4 regions of the Enterobacter sp. SM3 genome follow, and region 2 is predicted to be linked to each of the others. Evidence: predicted binding sites of a transcription regulator. Region 2 holds the regulator's gene; each other region holds the start of a gene.
The links. Region 2 encodes Fur, which represses iron uptake genes when iron is present. Its sites were predicted from a motif close to ATAATAATGAGAACNACTATCAA; they were not measured.

Region 1: feoA (ferrous iron transporter A) is a predicted target of Fur. The motif match lies at 1,673-1,695, and genes of this name have one in related genera.
Region 3: exbB (tol-pal system-associated acyl-CoA thioesterase) is a predicted target of Fur. The motif match lies at 1,687-1,709, and genes of this name have one in related genera.
Region 4: sodA (superoxide dismutase [Mn]) is a predicted target of Fur. The motif match lies at 1,705-1,727, and genes of this name have one in related genera.

What each region holds. Positions count from the first base shown of each region.
Region 1 covers NZ_CP099971.1:4,477,882-4,481,619, forward strand. The annotation lists gene GVO84_RS21095 (Tex family protein) at 1-1,384, shown strand, start outside; gene feoA (ferrous iron transporter A) at 1,736-1,963, shown strand; gene feoB (Fe(2+) transporter permease subunit FeoB) at 1,994-3,738, shown strand, end outside.
Region 2 covers NZ_CP099971.1:1,326,085-1,329,822, reverse strand. The annotation lists gene ybfE (LexA regulated protein) at 1-169, shown strand, start outside; gene fldA (flavodoxin FldA) at 325-855, shown strand; gene fur (ferric iron uptake transcriptional regulator) at 1,146-1,592, shown strand; gene chiQ (ChiQ/YbfN family lipoprotein) at 1,735-2,061, opposite strand; gene chiP (chitoporin ChiP) at 2,109-3,506, opposite strand.
Region 3 covers NZ_CP099971.1:4,057,076-4,060,813, forward strand. The annotation lists gene GVO84_RS18960 (methyl-accepting chemotaxis protein) at 1-189, opposite strand, end outside; gene GVO84_RS18965 (hypothetical protein) at 205-426, shown strand; gene exbD (TonB system transport protein ExbD) at 464-889, opposite strand; gene exbB (tol-pal system-associated acyl-CoA thioesterase) at 894-1,625, opposite strand; gene metC (cystathionine beta-lyase) at 1,877-3,064, shown strand; gene yghB (DedA family general envelope maintenance protein YghB) at 3,208-3,738, shown strand, end outside.
Region 4 covers NZ_CP099971.1:4,741,609-4,745,346, forward strand. The annotation lists gene cpxA (envelope stress sensor histidine kinase CpxA) at 1-165, shown strand, start outside; gene yiiM (6-hydroxyaminopurine reductase) at 265-939, opposite strand; gene sodA (superoxide dismutase [Mn]) at 1,011-1,631, opposite strand; partial or broken gene rhaT (L-rhamnose/proton symporter RhaT) at 1,920-2,955, shown strand; gene rhaR (HTH-type transcriptional activator RhaR) at 2,956-3,738, opposite strand, start outside.

The DNA.
Region 1 (3,738 bases), 1.7 Mb from region 2:
CGACCTGCTGATGGCCGCCCCCGCCGGCCTGCGCGCGACCATGGGCCTCGATCCGGGTCTGCGTACCGGCGTGAAGGTCGCTGTGGTTGACGGCACCGGCAAGCTGGTGGCGACCGATACCATTTATCCGCACACCGGCCAGGCAGCGAAAGCGGCCGTCGTGGTGGCGGCGCTGTGCGAAAAATACAACGTGGAGCTGGTTGCCATCGGTAACGGTACGGCGTCCCGCGAAACCGAACGTTTCTACCTCGACGTGCAGAAGCAGTTCCCGAAAGTGACGGCACAGAAAGTGATCGTCAGCGAAGCGGGGGCATCCGTCTATTCCGCCTCCGAGCTGGCGGCCCAGGAGTTCCCGGACCTGGACGTTTCCCTGCGCGGTGCGGTTTCAATCGCTCGCCGCCTGCAGGATCCGCTGGCGGAGCTGGTGAAGATCGATCCGAAATCCATCGGCGTGGGCCAGTATCAGCACGACGTGAGCCAGACTCAGCTGGCGCGCAAGCTGGATGCGGTGGTGGAAGACTGCGTAAACGCCGTCGGCGTTGACCTGAACACCGCCTCCGTCCCCCTGCTGACCCGCGTGGCGGGCTTAACCCGCATGATGGCGCAGAACATCGTCGCCTGGCGTGATGAAAACGGCCAGTTCCAGAACCGTCAGCAGCTGCTGAAGGTGAGCCGTCTGGGGCCAAAAGCCTTTGAGCAGTGTGCGGGCTTCCTGCGCATCAACCACGGCGATAACCCGCTGGATGCCTCTACCGTTCACCCGGAAGCGTACCCAGTGGTGGAACGCATTCTGGCCGCCACCCAGCAGGCACTGAAAGACCTGATGGGCGACAACAGCGCCCTGCGCAACCTGAAAGCCGTGGATTTCACCGACGACAAATTTGGTGTTCCAACCGTCACCGACATCATCAAAGAGCTGGAAAAGCCGGGCCGCGATCCGCGTCCTGAGTTCAAAACCGCGACCTTTGCCGACGGCGTGGAAACCATGAACGACCTCCTGCCCGGCATGGTGCTGGAAGGGGCGGTGACCAACGTGACCAACTTTGGCGCGTTTGTGGATATCGGCGTGCATCAGGACGGTCTGGTGCATATCTCATCCCTCGCCGACAAGTTCGTTGAAGACCCGCACACCGTGGTCAAAGCGGGCGACATCGTGAAGGTCAAAGTGCTGGAAGTGGATCTGCAGCGCAAGCGTATCGCCCTGACCATGCGTCTGGATGAGCAGCCTGGCGACACCAACGCGCGCCGTGGCGGAAACGGCGGCGGCCGCGAGCAGCAGCGCCCGGCCGCGAAAGCGGCAAAACCGCGCGGACGTGATGCTCAGCCTGCAGGCAACAGTGCGATGATGGATGCGCTGGCGGCAGCGATGGGTAAGAAACGCTAAGGTTGTCAATGCCCCTCACCCTAACCCTCTCCCCAAAGGGGAGAGGGGATCGCACGGTGCGGTCTTTTCTCCCTCGCCCCCATGGGGAGAGGGCCGGGGTGAGGGGAATAAAATCATATCGAAATATATGAAACTGATTGCATAGCCATATTTAAACCACCAATTATCACCCCGTTAACAAATACTCCCCTTTTCGTTTTCCAGACAATTCAGCAAATATTGAGCAAGGTCAAACTGGCCGTAAATTAATACCGCAAACAACATTCCGTCACAGTTTTAATATTGCTGATAAAAACTATTCTCATTATCATCCCATAGTAGATAATTTAACCTTTCGTGGAATCAGGCGTTATGCAATTCACTCCAGACAGTGCATGGAAGATTACCGGTTTTACTCGCGAAATTAGCCCGGCCTATCGGCAAAAGCTGCTGTCGCTGGGCATGCTGCCCGGCTCGTCATTCCAGGTCGTGCGCGTGGCGCCGCTAGGTGACCCGGTTCACATCGAAACCCGCCGCGTGAATCTGGTGCTGCGTAAGAAAGACCTCGCGTTAATAGAAGTCGAAGCCTTATCCCGATAACAAGCCAGCGGTTTCAGTGAGTCTAAAAAAATGAAAAAGTTAACTATTGGCTTAATTGGCAATCCTAATTCCGGCAAGACCACCCTTTTTAACCAGCTGACCGGCGCGCGCCAGCGCGTGGGCAACTGGGCGGGCGTGACGGTTGAGCGTAAAGAGGGCCAGTTCACGACAACGGACAACCAGGTGACGCTGGTTGACCTTCCCGGCACCTACTCCTTAACCACCATTTCGTCGCAAACCTCGCTCGATGAGCAGATCGCTTGCCATTATATTCTCGGCGGCGACGCGGACCTGCTGATCAACGTGGTCGACGCCTCCAATCTCGAACGTAACCTTTATCTGACGCTGCAGCTGCTGGAGCTGGGTATCCCCTGCATCGTGGCGCTCAACATGCTCGACATTGCGGAGAAACAAAAGCTGCGCATCGACGTCGATGCCCTCTCCGCGCGCCTGGGGTGCCCGGTCGTTCCGCTGGTCTCGACGCGCGCTCGCGGTATTGACGCGCTGAAGCTGGCGATTGACCGTCACCAGGGTAATCGCGACATTGAGCTGGTGCATTACGCGCAGCCTCTCCTGCGCGAAGCCAATTTGCTGGCGCAGGAGATGGACAACAGCATGCCTGCGAAACAGCGCCTGTGGCTCGGCCTGCAGATGCTGGAAGGGGATATCTACAGCCGCGCTTACGCCGGACATGCGGCAGATAAGCTGGACGCGACGGTGGCCCGTCTTAGCGACGAGCTGGACGACCCGGCGCTGCACATCGCCGATGCGCGTTATCAGGCCATCGCCTCGATTTGCGACGTTGTCAGCAACGCCCTGACGGCAGAACCCAGCCGCTTTACGGCAGCGGTGGATAAAGTGGTGCTTAACCGCTTCCTCGGTTTGCCCATCTTCCTGCTGGTGATGTACGTAATGTTCCTGCTCGCCATTAACATCGGTGGCGCACTCCAGCCCATTTTCGACGCCGGTTCCGTCGCGGTCTTCGTACACGGTATTCAGTGGGTGGGTTACACCCTGCACTTCCCGGAATGGCTCACCATCTTCCTCGCTCAGGGGATCGGCGGCGGTATCAACACCGTTCTGCCGCTGGTGCCGCAGATCGGCATGATGTACCTGTTCCTCTCGTTCCTGGAAGATTCCGGTTACATGGCCCGCGCCGCGTTCGTGATGGATCGTTTGATGCAGGCGCTGGGTCTGCCGGGTAAATCCTTCGTCCCGCTGATTGTCGGCTTCGGCTGTAACGTGCCGTCGGTGATGGGCGCACGCACGCTGGATGCGCCGCGTGAACGTCTGATGACCATCATGATGGCGCCGTTTATGTCCTGCGGTGCCCGCCTGGCAATCTTTGCGGTCTTTGCCGCAGCCTTCTTCGGTCAACAGGGCGCGCTGGCGGTCTTTTCGCTGTACGTGCTGGGCATCGTGATGGCGATCCTCACCGGTCTGATGCTGAAGCACACCATCATGCGCGGTGAAGCATCACCATTTGTGATGGAGCTGCCGGTGTATCACGTGCCGCACCTGAAAAGCCTGGCGATCCAGACCTGGCAGCGCCTGAAAGGCTTTGTGCTGCGCGCCGGTAAGGTCATTGTCATCGTCAGCATTTTCCTGAGCGCGCTGAACAGCTTCACCCTCAGCGGGCAGGCGGCAGATAACATCAACGACTCTGCTCTCGCCTCCGTCAGCCGCGTCATCACGCCGGTCTTCAAACCGATTGGCGTGCATGAGGATAACTGGCAGGCAACCGTCGGGCTGTTCACCGGCGCGATGGCGAAAGA
Region 2 (3,738 bases):
CCAGCTTAAACGCGATAAAAATCGTGGGCTTAAGCGTGTCGAACTGAAGCTTAACGCCGACGCCGTCGATGCGCTGAACGAACTGGCTGACGCGCGAAATATCAGCCGCAGCGAGCTCATTGAAGAGATGTTGATCGCCCAGCTTGAGACGTTACGCAGCCAGGCATAAGTCTGAAAATCCCCTTTATCGCCCTTTTCATGTAGCACAGAGTGCAGTCCTGCGCGATAGCTGTTTCCGCAGGGTTGCCAGTTCTGCTATTATTGCCCTTATCCGTGGCCGAATTGCGCCACCATACTATTAAGTTTCAAGAGGTTATTTTACTCATGGCAATCATCGGCATTTTCTTTGGCAGTGATACCGGCAATACCGAAAATATCGCAAAAAACATTCAAAAACAGCTCGGTAAAGACGTTGCTGATGTGCATGACATCGCCAAGAGCAGCAAAGAAGATCTGGAAGGCTATGACATTCTGCTGCTGGGTATCCCAACCTGGTACTACGGTGAAGCCCAGTGCGACTGGGATGATTTCTTCCCGACGCTGGAAGAAGTGGACTTCAACGGTAAGCTGGTGGCCCTGTTTGGCTGTGGCGATCAGGAAGACTACGCCGAATACTTCTGTGACGCGCTGGGTACCATCCGCGATATCATTGAGCCGAATGGCGCGGTTATCGTAGGCCACTGGCCGACTGCCGGTTACCACTTTGAAGCGTCTAAAGGCCTGGCCGATGACGATCACTTCGTGGGTCTGGCCATTGACGAAGACCGTCAGCCAGAGCTGACGGCAGAGCGCGTTGAGAAATGGGTGAAGCAGATCCGTGAGGAACTGCACCTGGACGATATTCTGAACGCCTGATTTTATCGCGGCGCAGCGGCGGCTGCGCCCGTGCTCCAGGTCAAACCGATTAAATTAATCGCTACAATCTTTTAACTTTTTCGCCCAGACCTGTACAATGTCTCCCTGATAAAATGTGGTTTTCCATTGAGCAAGTTTGTTGGTGATACCCCATTTTTATAAGCATATTTTGCCTGAGACTTGCAGTTTTCATTTAGCCGTGGCAGTTCTATAATGAGACGCATTATCCCAGGTGCATTTTCTGTCACTTCCTACAGAAGTGAATCGTTTAGCAACAGGACAGATTCCGCATGACTGACAACAATACCGCATTAAAGAAGGCTGGCCTGAAAGTTACGCTTCCTCGGTTAAAAATCCTTGAAGTGCTTCAGGGTCCAGACAATCACCATGTCAGTGCGGAAGACCTCTATAAACGTCTTATCGACATGGGTGAAGAGATTGGGCTGGCTACCGTCTATCGCGTGCTGAACCAGTTCGATGACGCGGGCATTGTTACCCGTCATAATTTCGAAGGCGGTAAATCTGTTTTCGAACTGACCCAGCAGCAGCACCACGATCACCTGATCTGCCTCGATTGCGGCAAGGTCATTGAATTCAGCGATGATTCCATCGAATCACGCCAGCGTGAAATCGCTGCGCGTCATGGCATCCGACTGACGAACCACAGCCTGTACCTTTACGGTCACTGCGCTGAAGGCGACTGCCGCGAAGACGACCACGCGCACGACGCGAAATAAGCGAGTGTTTTTACTCTGAGCCAGCCGTAAGGTTGGCTTTTTTTTGCCTGAAAAAAGCCCGGAGGCGCTGCGCTTACCGGGCCTACGGGCTATGACACCTTTGTAGGTCCAGCAAGCGCAGCGCCACCGGGCGTAAAGCAACTTATTTATTGTTATTGCGTATCTCGTTCCAGATCTTATCGCAACGCTTCGCCACTTCCTGATCGTTACCGGTTTTACGCGCCTGAATGCAGGCCTGGTAATCCATCACGCGGACGTTTTCCTGCGTCGCGAACTGCTCGTGTGCTTTCTCTTTCTTCAGCACGTTCAGCACGCTCTGACAGGCTTCAATCTTCTCCGGCGAACCTTCCGCAGTATTAATGCAGGCGCTATACGCCTCCTTCAGACGGGTGTCCTCTTTCGGCGCCTGTGTCTGAGCACACGCCACCAGCCCTGATGCCAGCAACGCGACGATTACGATTTTTTTCATCATGTGCAGTCTCCATACCGGCGGGACTCAGCCCGCCGGTGCGTTCATCAGAAGATGGTGAATGGGGCGATAACCATGAATTTCACGTCACGTTCATCCTGGAAGATGTTGCCGTAACCGCCCGCATAGCTCGGGATATCAGAGTGGTTGTCATACTGGGTGAAGTGCAGTTTGAACATTGTGCCTTTCGCGCGGCCATCCTGCAGGGTATAGATAGCATCGAGGCTGTAGGAAGACTCTTTCAGGCGATAGTTGGGATCGTAGTATGCGTCCGGGGTTGCCATATCGGCAGGTTTTGCATCCCAGGCGTAAGCGTAAGACGCGCCCACCGCCCAGCCAGGCAGGTTCCAGTTTTTCAGATCATACATTGCGCCGAAGAAGACCGCTTTCTCGCCGTCGGCGTTGAAGTCTGAGCGGTTATCCCACCAGATATCAAGACGACCGTTGGAGGAGGCGTAGGTCGGGGTCATACGCTGCAGGAAATAGCCCTGCTGCCCTTCCGCCTTCACCCATGTGCCTTCCAGACGCAAATCAACCTGACCGACCTTGTAGCCGAAGGTTAACGCCTGCAGCCACGCGGTGCCGTCATAAATGTCGTTAACGGTGCCATTGCTGGCTTTATCGCGCGTGCCGTAGAACTGGTAGCTGGTGCTCAGCGGGCTACCCGCGACATCGAATTTATAGCTGGCCTTGGCAAAATACTGATCGATATAGCCCTGTGCCTGACCAAATGCCGCTTCAAGCACCAGATCGTTTTTGAAGTCGTACTTCGCGCCCAGCGAGTGCAGGTAATCGACTTTGGTTTTTTTATCGTTCTGGTAGAACTTGTCCATCTCGATGTGCCACGGCGCTTTGTACTCGTTGGTCCACATATAGGAGAAGCTCAACGCACCCGCATCACCGTAGTCAAAGTTCGCCCCGGCTTCCGCACCCTGATAGGTACCCGGCATAAAGCTCCAGTGCGGCGCTAACAGGGTCTGGCCGGTTGGCTGAATATAACCACCGCGCGCCCAGACCGGGCCGTATTTAAATTTCGCAGCGGCTTTGTAAAGGCTGATACCGCTCTTGTCGCCGGACCAGTCTTCTTTATACGCTTTGTTACTGGAGGAGAAGGCGATTTCGTTTGGGTGGCCGCTGTCGCCGTTTTCCGCCATTTCAATCGCGGTGAACGCAGCAATATCCAGACCGAACATATCCGCGGCATAACCTGACTGGAAGTCCAGGTTGGCGTTCCAGGTGGAGTGCGAAAGGTTGGTTTTATATTTATCTTCAGTGACGTCTTTACGGTCACGTTCACGCTGCCAGTAATAAATACCGCCCGTGAGGGTAGAATCGTCGATGAAGCCTGCCGCTTTCGCCTCTGGTGTCACCACCAGGCCCGACATTGCTGTCATACCGGCAATAGCCAGCGCCAGCGCACTACGTTTGCCACTGAACGTACGCATAGATTATTCCTCTTTGACGAATTAAAACGCCTGAAACGGCGTAAATAAAAAAGACCAAATGGTCAGGGGTAGTTTTAAATACCCTCGAATTAACTACCGTCTTTAGGTTATTTTTCGCGACGCGAATTATCAATGCTTTTTAGCGGACAAAAGTCAGGATTATGACGAAGTGCACATAATTGGTAGTGATTTGTAACATTTGCAGAGAGGCGAGCAATGGCGGGGAATTATC
Region 3 (3,738 bases), 2.1 Mb from region 2:
ACTGGCCAGAGAGGTACCGACAATAGCCCCCTGCACAATATTGTCGTTCATATATCCGACACCCAGCGAGATCCCCCACAGCGACCAGATAAGCACCAGAATGAGCCTGTCGGCGCGTCGTCGAATTGCGGAAAGCGAAAACTGGTCGTTTTGAGGCGCGTGCTGATACAGCCATGTCATCGTAGCCATAGGGAGTCTCTTGCTGTGCAGGTGAAAAGATCCTTCGAAGAAGGTCTGTTTTTTATTATCTTTTTTAAGCGTAGTGGGGATATTCCACGACGCCATTTCAGCAAACGATATATTTTAATGGCGCAGCCGAATACTGATATTTACTTAACTATCAATGGATTATTAATTATGGCTTTATTGATAAATAAATATGAAGAATGGGGATATACAGCAGAAAATAATAACGATTTAACATAGCAACAAACAAAAAAGCCGGCTTTCGCCAGCTTCTTTATCACTTCGAGGACGCTTTCTCTTCGCCGACCAGTCCAATCTTCAGGTAACCCGCCTGATGCAGCGTGTCCATTACCTTCATCATGGTTTCATAATCAACGGTTTTATCCGCACGGAAGAAGACCGTGGTGTCTTTCTTACCGCCGGTAAGCTGCTCCAGCGCCGGGATGACGGAGTCGGCCGTCACCGGGTCGTTCCCAAGGAACATGGATTTATCCGCCTTCACCGACAGGTAGATAGGCTTCTCCGGGCGCGGCTGGGGCTGGCTGGAAGAGGCAGGCAGATTCACCTTCACATCCACCGTCGCCAGCGGCGCTGCCACCATGAAGATAATCAGCAGAACCAGCATAACGTCGATAAACGGCGTCACGTTGATTTCATGCATTTCGCCGTTATCGTCCAGATTTTCGTTTAGACGCATCGCCATACAATCAACCTACGCGCAGTTTAGACGCCGCATGCACCGGCTTAACCGAGCTGGCATTCAGGTCGAGATCGCGACTTTGCAGCAGCAAAACCTGCGCGGCAACGTCACCCAGCGTGGCTTTGTAGCTGCCAATCATACGCGCGAAGATGTTGTAGATAACCACCGCCGGGATAGCCGCAACCAGACCGATTGCCGTCGCCAGCAGCGCTTCCGCGATGCCCGGCGCCACGACCGCCAGGTTAGTCGTTTGAGTCTGCGCGATGCCGATAAAGCTGTTCATGATGCCCCAGACCGTACCGAACAGGCCGACGAACGGAGAAATCGCACCGATGGTCGCCAGATAACCATTGCCGCGGCCCATATGGCGCCCCACGGCCGCAACGCGACGCTCCAGGCGGAAACCGGTACGCTCTTTAATGCCTTCGTTATCTTCACTGCCTGCGGAGAGTTCCAGCTCGTTCTGTGCTTCATTAACTAACATGCTGGTCAGGCTTTTCGCGTGGAAGGATGAGGTCATGTCCGAAGCCTGATCCAGAGAGCGGGCTTCAGCCAGCTGCAATTGTTCCCGCTTGAGGCGACGCTTCTGCGAAAGCAGCTCGGCGCTCTTGCTGAAGAAAATAGCCCAGGTGACAACGGACGCCAGAATCAGGCCGATCATCACAATCTTAACCACGATGTCAGCATGCTGATACATGCCCCAAACGGAGAGATCCGTCTGCATCAAATTATTACCCACTCTGTATCTCCAGGACGCAAATCACAAAATCTGAGCGTAATAATATCAAAACGTCGTCGAATTGATAGTCGTTCTCATTAGTATTTACATGGTGCCGCAATTTTCGTTCACTTTCCTTGCGCTTACGCAGTAAAAATTTCTTATGCGAATTTTTGCTAATATTTTCTGCTTATTCGATAAGCCTCGGGGTGCAGTTTTTTTCAATCGTGGTAGTCTGGACGTCCAGACGTATAAAAACAGGGTTAGCGAACATGACAAAAAAGCATCTTGATACCACGCTGGTACAGGCAGGACGCAGCAAAAAATATACGCAGGGATCGGTCAACAGCGTGATTCAACGAGCCTCCTCGCTGGTGTTTGATACCGTTGAGGAGAAAAAAATCGCCACGCGCAACCGCGCGAAAGGCGGGCTGTTTTATGGCCGTCGCGGCACGCTAACCCATTTTTCTCTGCAGGAGGCGATGTGCGAGCTGGAAGGCGGCGCGGGCTGCGCATTATTCCCCTGCGGCGCGGCGGCGGTCGCCAACACCATTCTGGCGTTTGTGGAACAGGGCGATCACATCCTGATGACCAACACCGCCTATGAGCCCAGCCAGGACTTCTGCACCAAAATCCTCAGCAAGCTCGGCGTGACCACCGGCTGGTTTGACCCGCTGATCGGTGAAGGCATTGCCGAACTTATTCAGCCAAACACGCGCATTGTGTTCCTGGAATCTCCGGGGTCACTCACCATGGAAGTGCACGACGTCCCTGCCATCGTGAAGGCCGTGCGCAGCAAAGCGCCAGAGGCGATTATCATGATCGACAATACCTGGGCGGCAGGCGTGCTGTTTAAGGCGCTGGAATTCGACATTGATATCTCGATTCAGGCGGCGACGAAGTACCTGATAGGCCACTCTGACGGCATGATTGGCACGGCGGTTTCCAACGCGCGCTGCTGGGATCAGCTGCGTGAAAATGCCTACCTGATGGGCCAGATGGTGGACGCGGACACGGCCTACATGACCAGCCGCGGTATCCGCACGCTGGGCGTTCGCCTGCGTCAGCACCATGAAAGCAGCCTGAAAGTGGCCGAATGGCTGGCGCAGCATCCGCTGGTTGAGCGCGTTAATCACCCCGCGCTACCGGGCAGTAAAGGCCACGAATTCTGGCAACGTGACTTTACGGGCAGCAGCGGGCTGTTCTCGTTCGTGCTGAAAAAACGGCTGAATAACGACGAGCTGGCGAGCTATCTGGATAATTTTACCCTCTTCAGCATGGCCTACTCCTGGGGCGGTTTTGAATCCCTGATCCTGCCTAACCAGCCGGAACAGGTTGCGGCTCTGCGTCCCGGCGGAGAAGTGGACTTCAGCGGTACCCTGATTCGACTGCATATCGGTTTAGAAAATGTTGACGATCTGATTGCCGATTTAGCAGCAGGGTTCGAGCGTATCGTGTAGAGTGCTGGCTGAAAATGTACTCCCTGGACGCTTTTGTGGACACCGCAAGCAGAAAAGTCTGCATGAGTTGCGCCCGGGATCAAACCCGACGGGCGAATAAGGGAGTACAATAGCGCTATATCTGCTGTTCCACAGGAAAGTCCATGGCTGTTATTCAAGATATTATCGCGGCGCTCTGGCAACACGACTTTGCCGCGCTGGCGGATCCTCACGTCGTCGGTATCGTTTACCTCGTGATGTTCGCAACTCTGTTTCTGGAAAATGGATTACTGCCAGCCTCTTTTTTACCCGGTGACAGCCTGCTTTTACTTGCCGGGGCGTTAATCGGCAAAGGCGTTATGGACTTCACGTCAACGATGGTTATTCTCACCTCCGCAGCCAGCCTGGGCTGCTGGTTGAGCTATCTGCAGGGCCGCTGGCTGGGGAATACCCGCGTCGTGAAAGGCTGGCTGGCGCAGCTGCCGCATAAATATCATCAGCGTGCGACCTGCATGTTCGACCGGCATGGCCTGCTGGCGCTGCTGGCGGGGCGTTTCCTGGCGTTTGTTCGCACGCTTCTGCCTACCATGGCGGGCATTTCCGGTCTGTCAAACCGCCGCTTCCAGTTCTTCAACTGGCTGAGCGCCCTGCTGTGGGTGGGTGTAGTCACCACCCTCGGCTACGCGCTAAATATG
Region 4 (3,738 bases), 1.5 Mb from region 2:
TATCGTACCGATGAGGCGCGCGACCGGGAATCGGGTGGTACGGGACTGGGTCTGGCGATTGTTGAAACCGCCATGCAGCAGCACCGTGGCTGGGTGAAAGCCGACGACAGCCCGCTGGGTGGACTACGGTTAACGCTGTGGCTACCGTTGTATAAGCGTTCGTAATCCCCTCACCCTAACCCTCTCCCCATAGGGGAGAGGGGACGGCTCGGTGCGGTCTTTTCACCCTCGCCCCTTTGGGGAGAGGGACGGGGTGAGGGGCAGTTACTTCCCCCACAATCTCCGCGAATTATCCTCAATCTTGCCGCTTAGGCGCCGCTTCTGCATCGTTCTTGTCCAGCTGGTGGATAACCCCGCCGCCGACAGCAGGCGGTGATACTGCTCGTCGTCAAACGGCATATGCCAGGCAATGGCGCAGGCGTCATAAACAGACACATCGCTCAGGCGCGACGCCAGCTCAAGCGGCGCGTCCGCAGAAACCTGCCCTGCCAGCACCACGCGGTACAGCCAGCCGGTTTTGCCTGCTGTTTGCAGCTGAGCAGACATATCCTGAATGCCGAAATGGTAGTTGAGCTTGAAGCACGGCGAGCGCGGCTGCGTCACCTGAATCAGGGCATCGCCCCAGCGGTAGATATCACCGATAAACACGTTCTCTTCGGTGAGCCCTTCGGTGGAGAGATTCTCGCCAAACGCGGGGGCGACGAAGAGGTCCGCCTGCTCGGGGAACTCGGTTTTCCAGTGCTGATAGTGTTCGCGAGGATAGTGACACAGCGCGCGCTCGGGCCCGCCGTGGATTTTCTTTTCGGCCTGCTCGTCACCCGCCAACCCGAGGTCGGTTAACGTCAGCTCGCCGTCGACCTGAATTTTGGCGATGGCGCTTGGGCGGCTGCCGTCGTACTCCCTGACCTTGCCTGTAAACACGTTCACCGGGTAATGCATTGCTGCCTCCATTACGCAGATACAAAAAAAGCGAGTCATAAGACTCGCTTCTCACAAGCGTCAATGCAACCTTATTTTTTAGCGGCGAAACGTGCTGCTGCTTCGTCCCAGTTCACCACGTCCCAGAAGGCTTTGATGTAGTCCGGGCGACGGTTCTGGAATTTCAGGTAGTAAGCGTGTTCCCACACGTCCAGGCCCAGAATTGGGAAGCCGGATGCGCCAGAAATTGCTTCACCCATCAGCGGGGAGTCCTGGTTAGCAGTAGACACTACCGCCAGCTTGTCGCCTTTCAGAACCAGCCACGCCCAGCCAGAGCCGAAACGGGTTGCAGCGGCTTTTTCGAATTCCGCTTTGAAGTTGTCAACAGAGCCGAAGTCGCGCTCGATAGCCGCTTTCAGGTCGCCCTGCAGGGTGGTACCGGTCTTCAGGCCTTTCCAGAACAGGCTGTGGTTTGCGTGGCCGCCAGCGTTGTTACGCAGAACGGTTTTCTTGTCCGCTGGCAGCTGGTCCAGCTTGGTGATCAGCTCTTCAGCAGACAGGTTAGCGAACTCTGGCAGGCTTTCCAGCGCGGCGTTCGCGTTGTTCACATAGGTCTGGTGGTGTTTAGTGTGATGGATTTCCATCGTCTGCTTGTCGAAATGCGGTTCCAGTGCGTCGTAGGCATACGGCAGGGATGGCAGTGTATAACTCATAATCCTCTCCATTATTGTCGGGCGGCACAGCTGTTAATGCCGCGTAAGCAGTTGGTTCATTATAGTTAATTAAATGATATTGAAAATGATTATCAATGCCGTAGTTTTTATATGGTTATTCGTTTTTCGATTAATAGCGGAAATGTGCGTCTGCTCACGCGGTTAACGTGCTGATTGCCATCCAGAACACATATGCGGCAACCTTCTGAAGGTTCCCAAACCGCCTAATTTTTACACTCCTCAAGTCGGTGGGAAGCCACTGACGATAAAAACGATGAGGGTGTAAAAATGAATCATGCGATTACGATGGGTATCTTCTGGCATTTGATAGGCGCTGCCAGTGCAGCCTGTTTCTATGCTCCGTTTAAAAAAGTGAGGGGCTGGTCTTGGGAAACCATGTGGTCCGTCGGCGGGATCGTCTCCTGGCTGATTTTGCCCTGGGCCATTAGCGCCATGCTGCTGCCCGATTTCTGGGGCTACTTCTCCTCCTTCAGCGCCTCCACCCTGCTGCCGGTGTTCCTGTTCGGCGCGATGTGGGGCGTCGGCAACATCAACTATGGCCTCACCATGCGCTATCTCGGCATGTCGATGGGTATTGGTATCGCGATTGGCATCACGCTGATCGTCGGTACCCTGATGACGCCAATTCTCAACGGCAACTTCGACGTGCTTATTCATACTCAGGGTGGGCGGATGACGCTCCTGGGCGTGCTGGTGGCGGTCATTGGCGTAGGAATTGTGACTCGCGCGGGGGCAGTTGAAAGAGCGCAAGATGGGCATTAAAGCCGAGGATTTTAACCTGAAGAAAGGCCTGCTGCTGGCGGTGATGTGCGGCATCTTCTCGGCCGGCATGTCGTTCGCCATGAACGCCGCCAAACCGATGCACGAAGCGGCCGCCGCGCTGGGCGTCGACCCGCTGTACGTTGCGCTGCCGAGCTATGTCGTGATTATGGGTGGCGGTGCGATGGTTAACCTGGGCTTCTGCTTTATTCGTCTGGCAAAAGTCAAAAACCTGTCGGTAAAAACCGACTTCTCGCTGGCAACATCGCTTATCATCACCAACGTGCTGCTCTCCGCGCTCGGCGGCCTGATGTGGTATTTGCAGTTCTTCTTCTACGCCTGGGGCCACGCCAGTATTCCGGCGCAGTACGACTACATAAGCTGGATGCTGCACATGAGCTTCTACGTACTTTGCGGCGGGCTGGTAGGGCTGGTGCTGAAAGAGTGGAAGAACGCCGGACGTCGTCCGGTTGGCGTACTGAGCCTCGGCTGCGTGGTGATTATTATCGCTGCCAATATCGTCGGCCTCGGCATGGCAAATTGATTACGACCCTTTTCGACTGCGATGACGCCACTGTACCGGCGTCATCCCCACCTCGCGGTTAAACACCACTGAAAAGTAGTTACTGTCCTCAAAGCCGCAGCACATCGCCACATCGCTGACCATCCACTCCGTATGCTGCAGGAGATATTGTGCATGGCAGATGCGCAGCTGGCGCAGATAGTGGTTCACCGTCATCCCGGTCAGAGTGCGAAACTGCTGGCGCAGCGCGCGCTCGCTGCACTGTTCCTGCTCGCAGAATTTCTCCAGTACAAAGTTTTTATTCAGGCTGCCCGCAAGCCGGGTGATGAGCTTATCCAGCAGCGCTTCCTGCGTCGTGGCGGAGGGGTTATCAGTGGCGTAACGGTGGCGCTTCAACGTCATCACTAGCTGGGCGAAAAGCAACTCCGCCAGCTGGTTAGCCACCGGGTCGTTTTTCTGGCTCTCCTGCTCCAGTTGAGAAATAACCTGCCGGACCTGAGCCATGCCGTTACTGCTCAAGCGCCAGTGTGGAGAACCCTTAGCATCATGAAAGCCTGGAATGTTCGCGGCCCAGTCCACGTTAAGCCTGAGCCTGTCCGGACAGTAAATAACGTTCTGCAGCACCAGGTCGTTAACCGAGGCGTAGGAGTGTTTATCCTCCGCGCGAATATAGAACAGATCGCCGCGCGTAATGCGGTAGGGACGGTCGTTGAGGATGTGCAGGCCGTTACCGCGCCACACCAGCACCAGCTCGCAAAACTCGTGGGTATGTTCGGCAAACACGTCCTGCGGGTAGCGATCGGC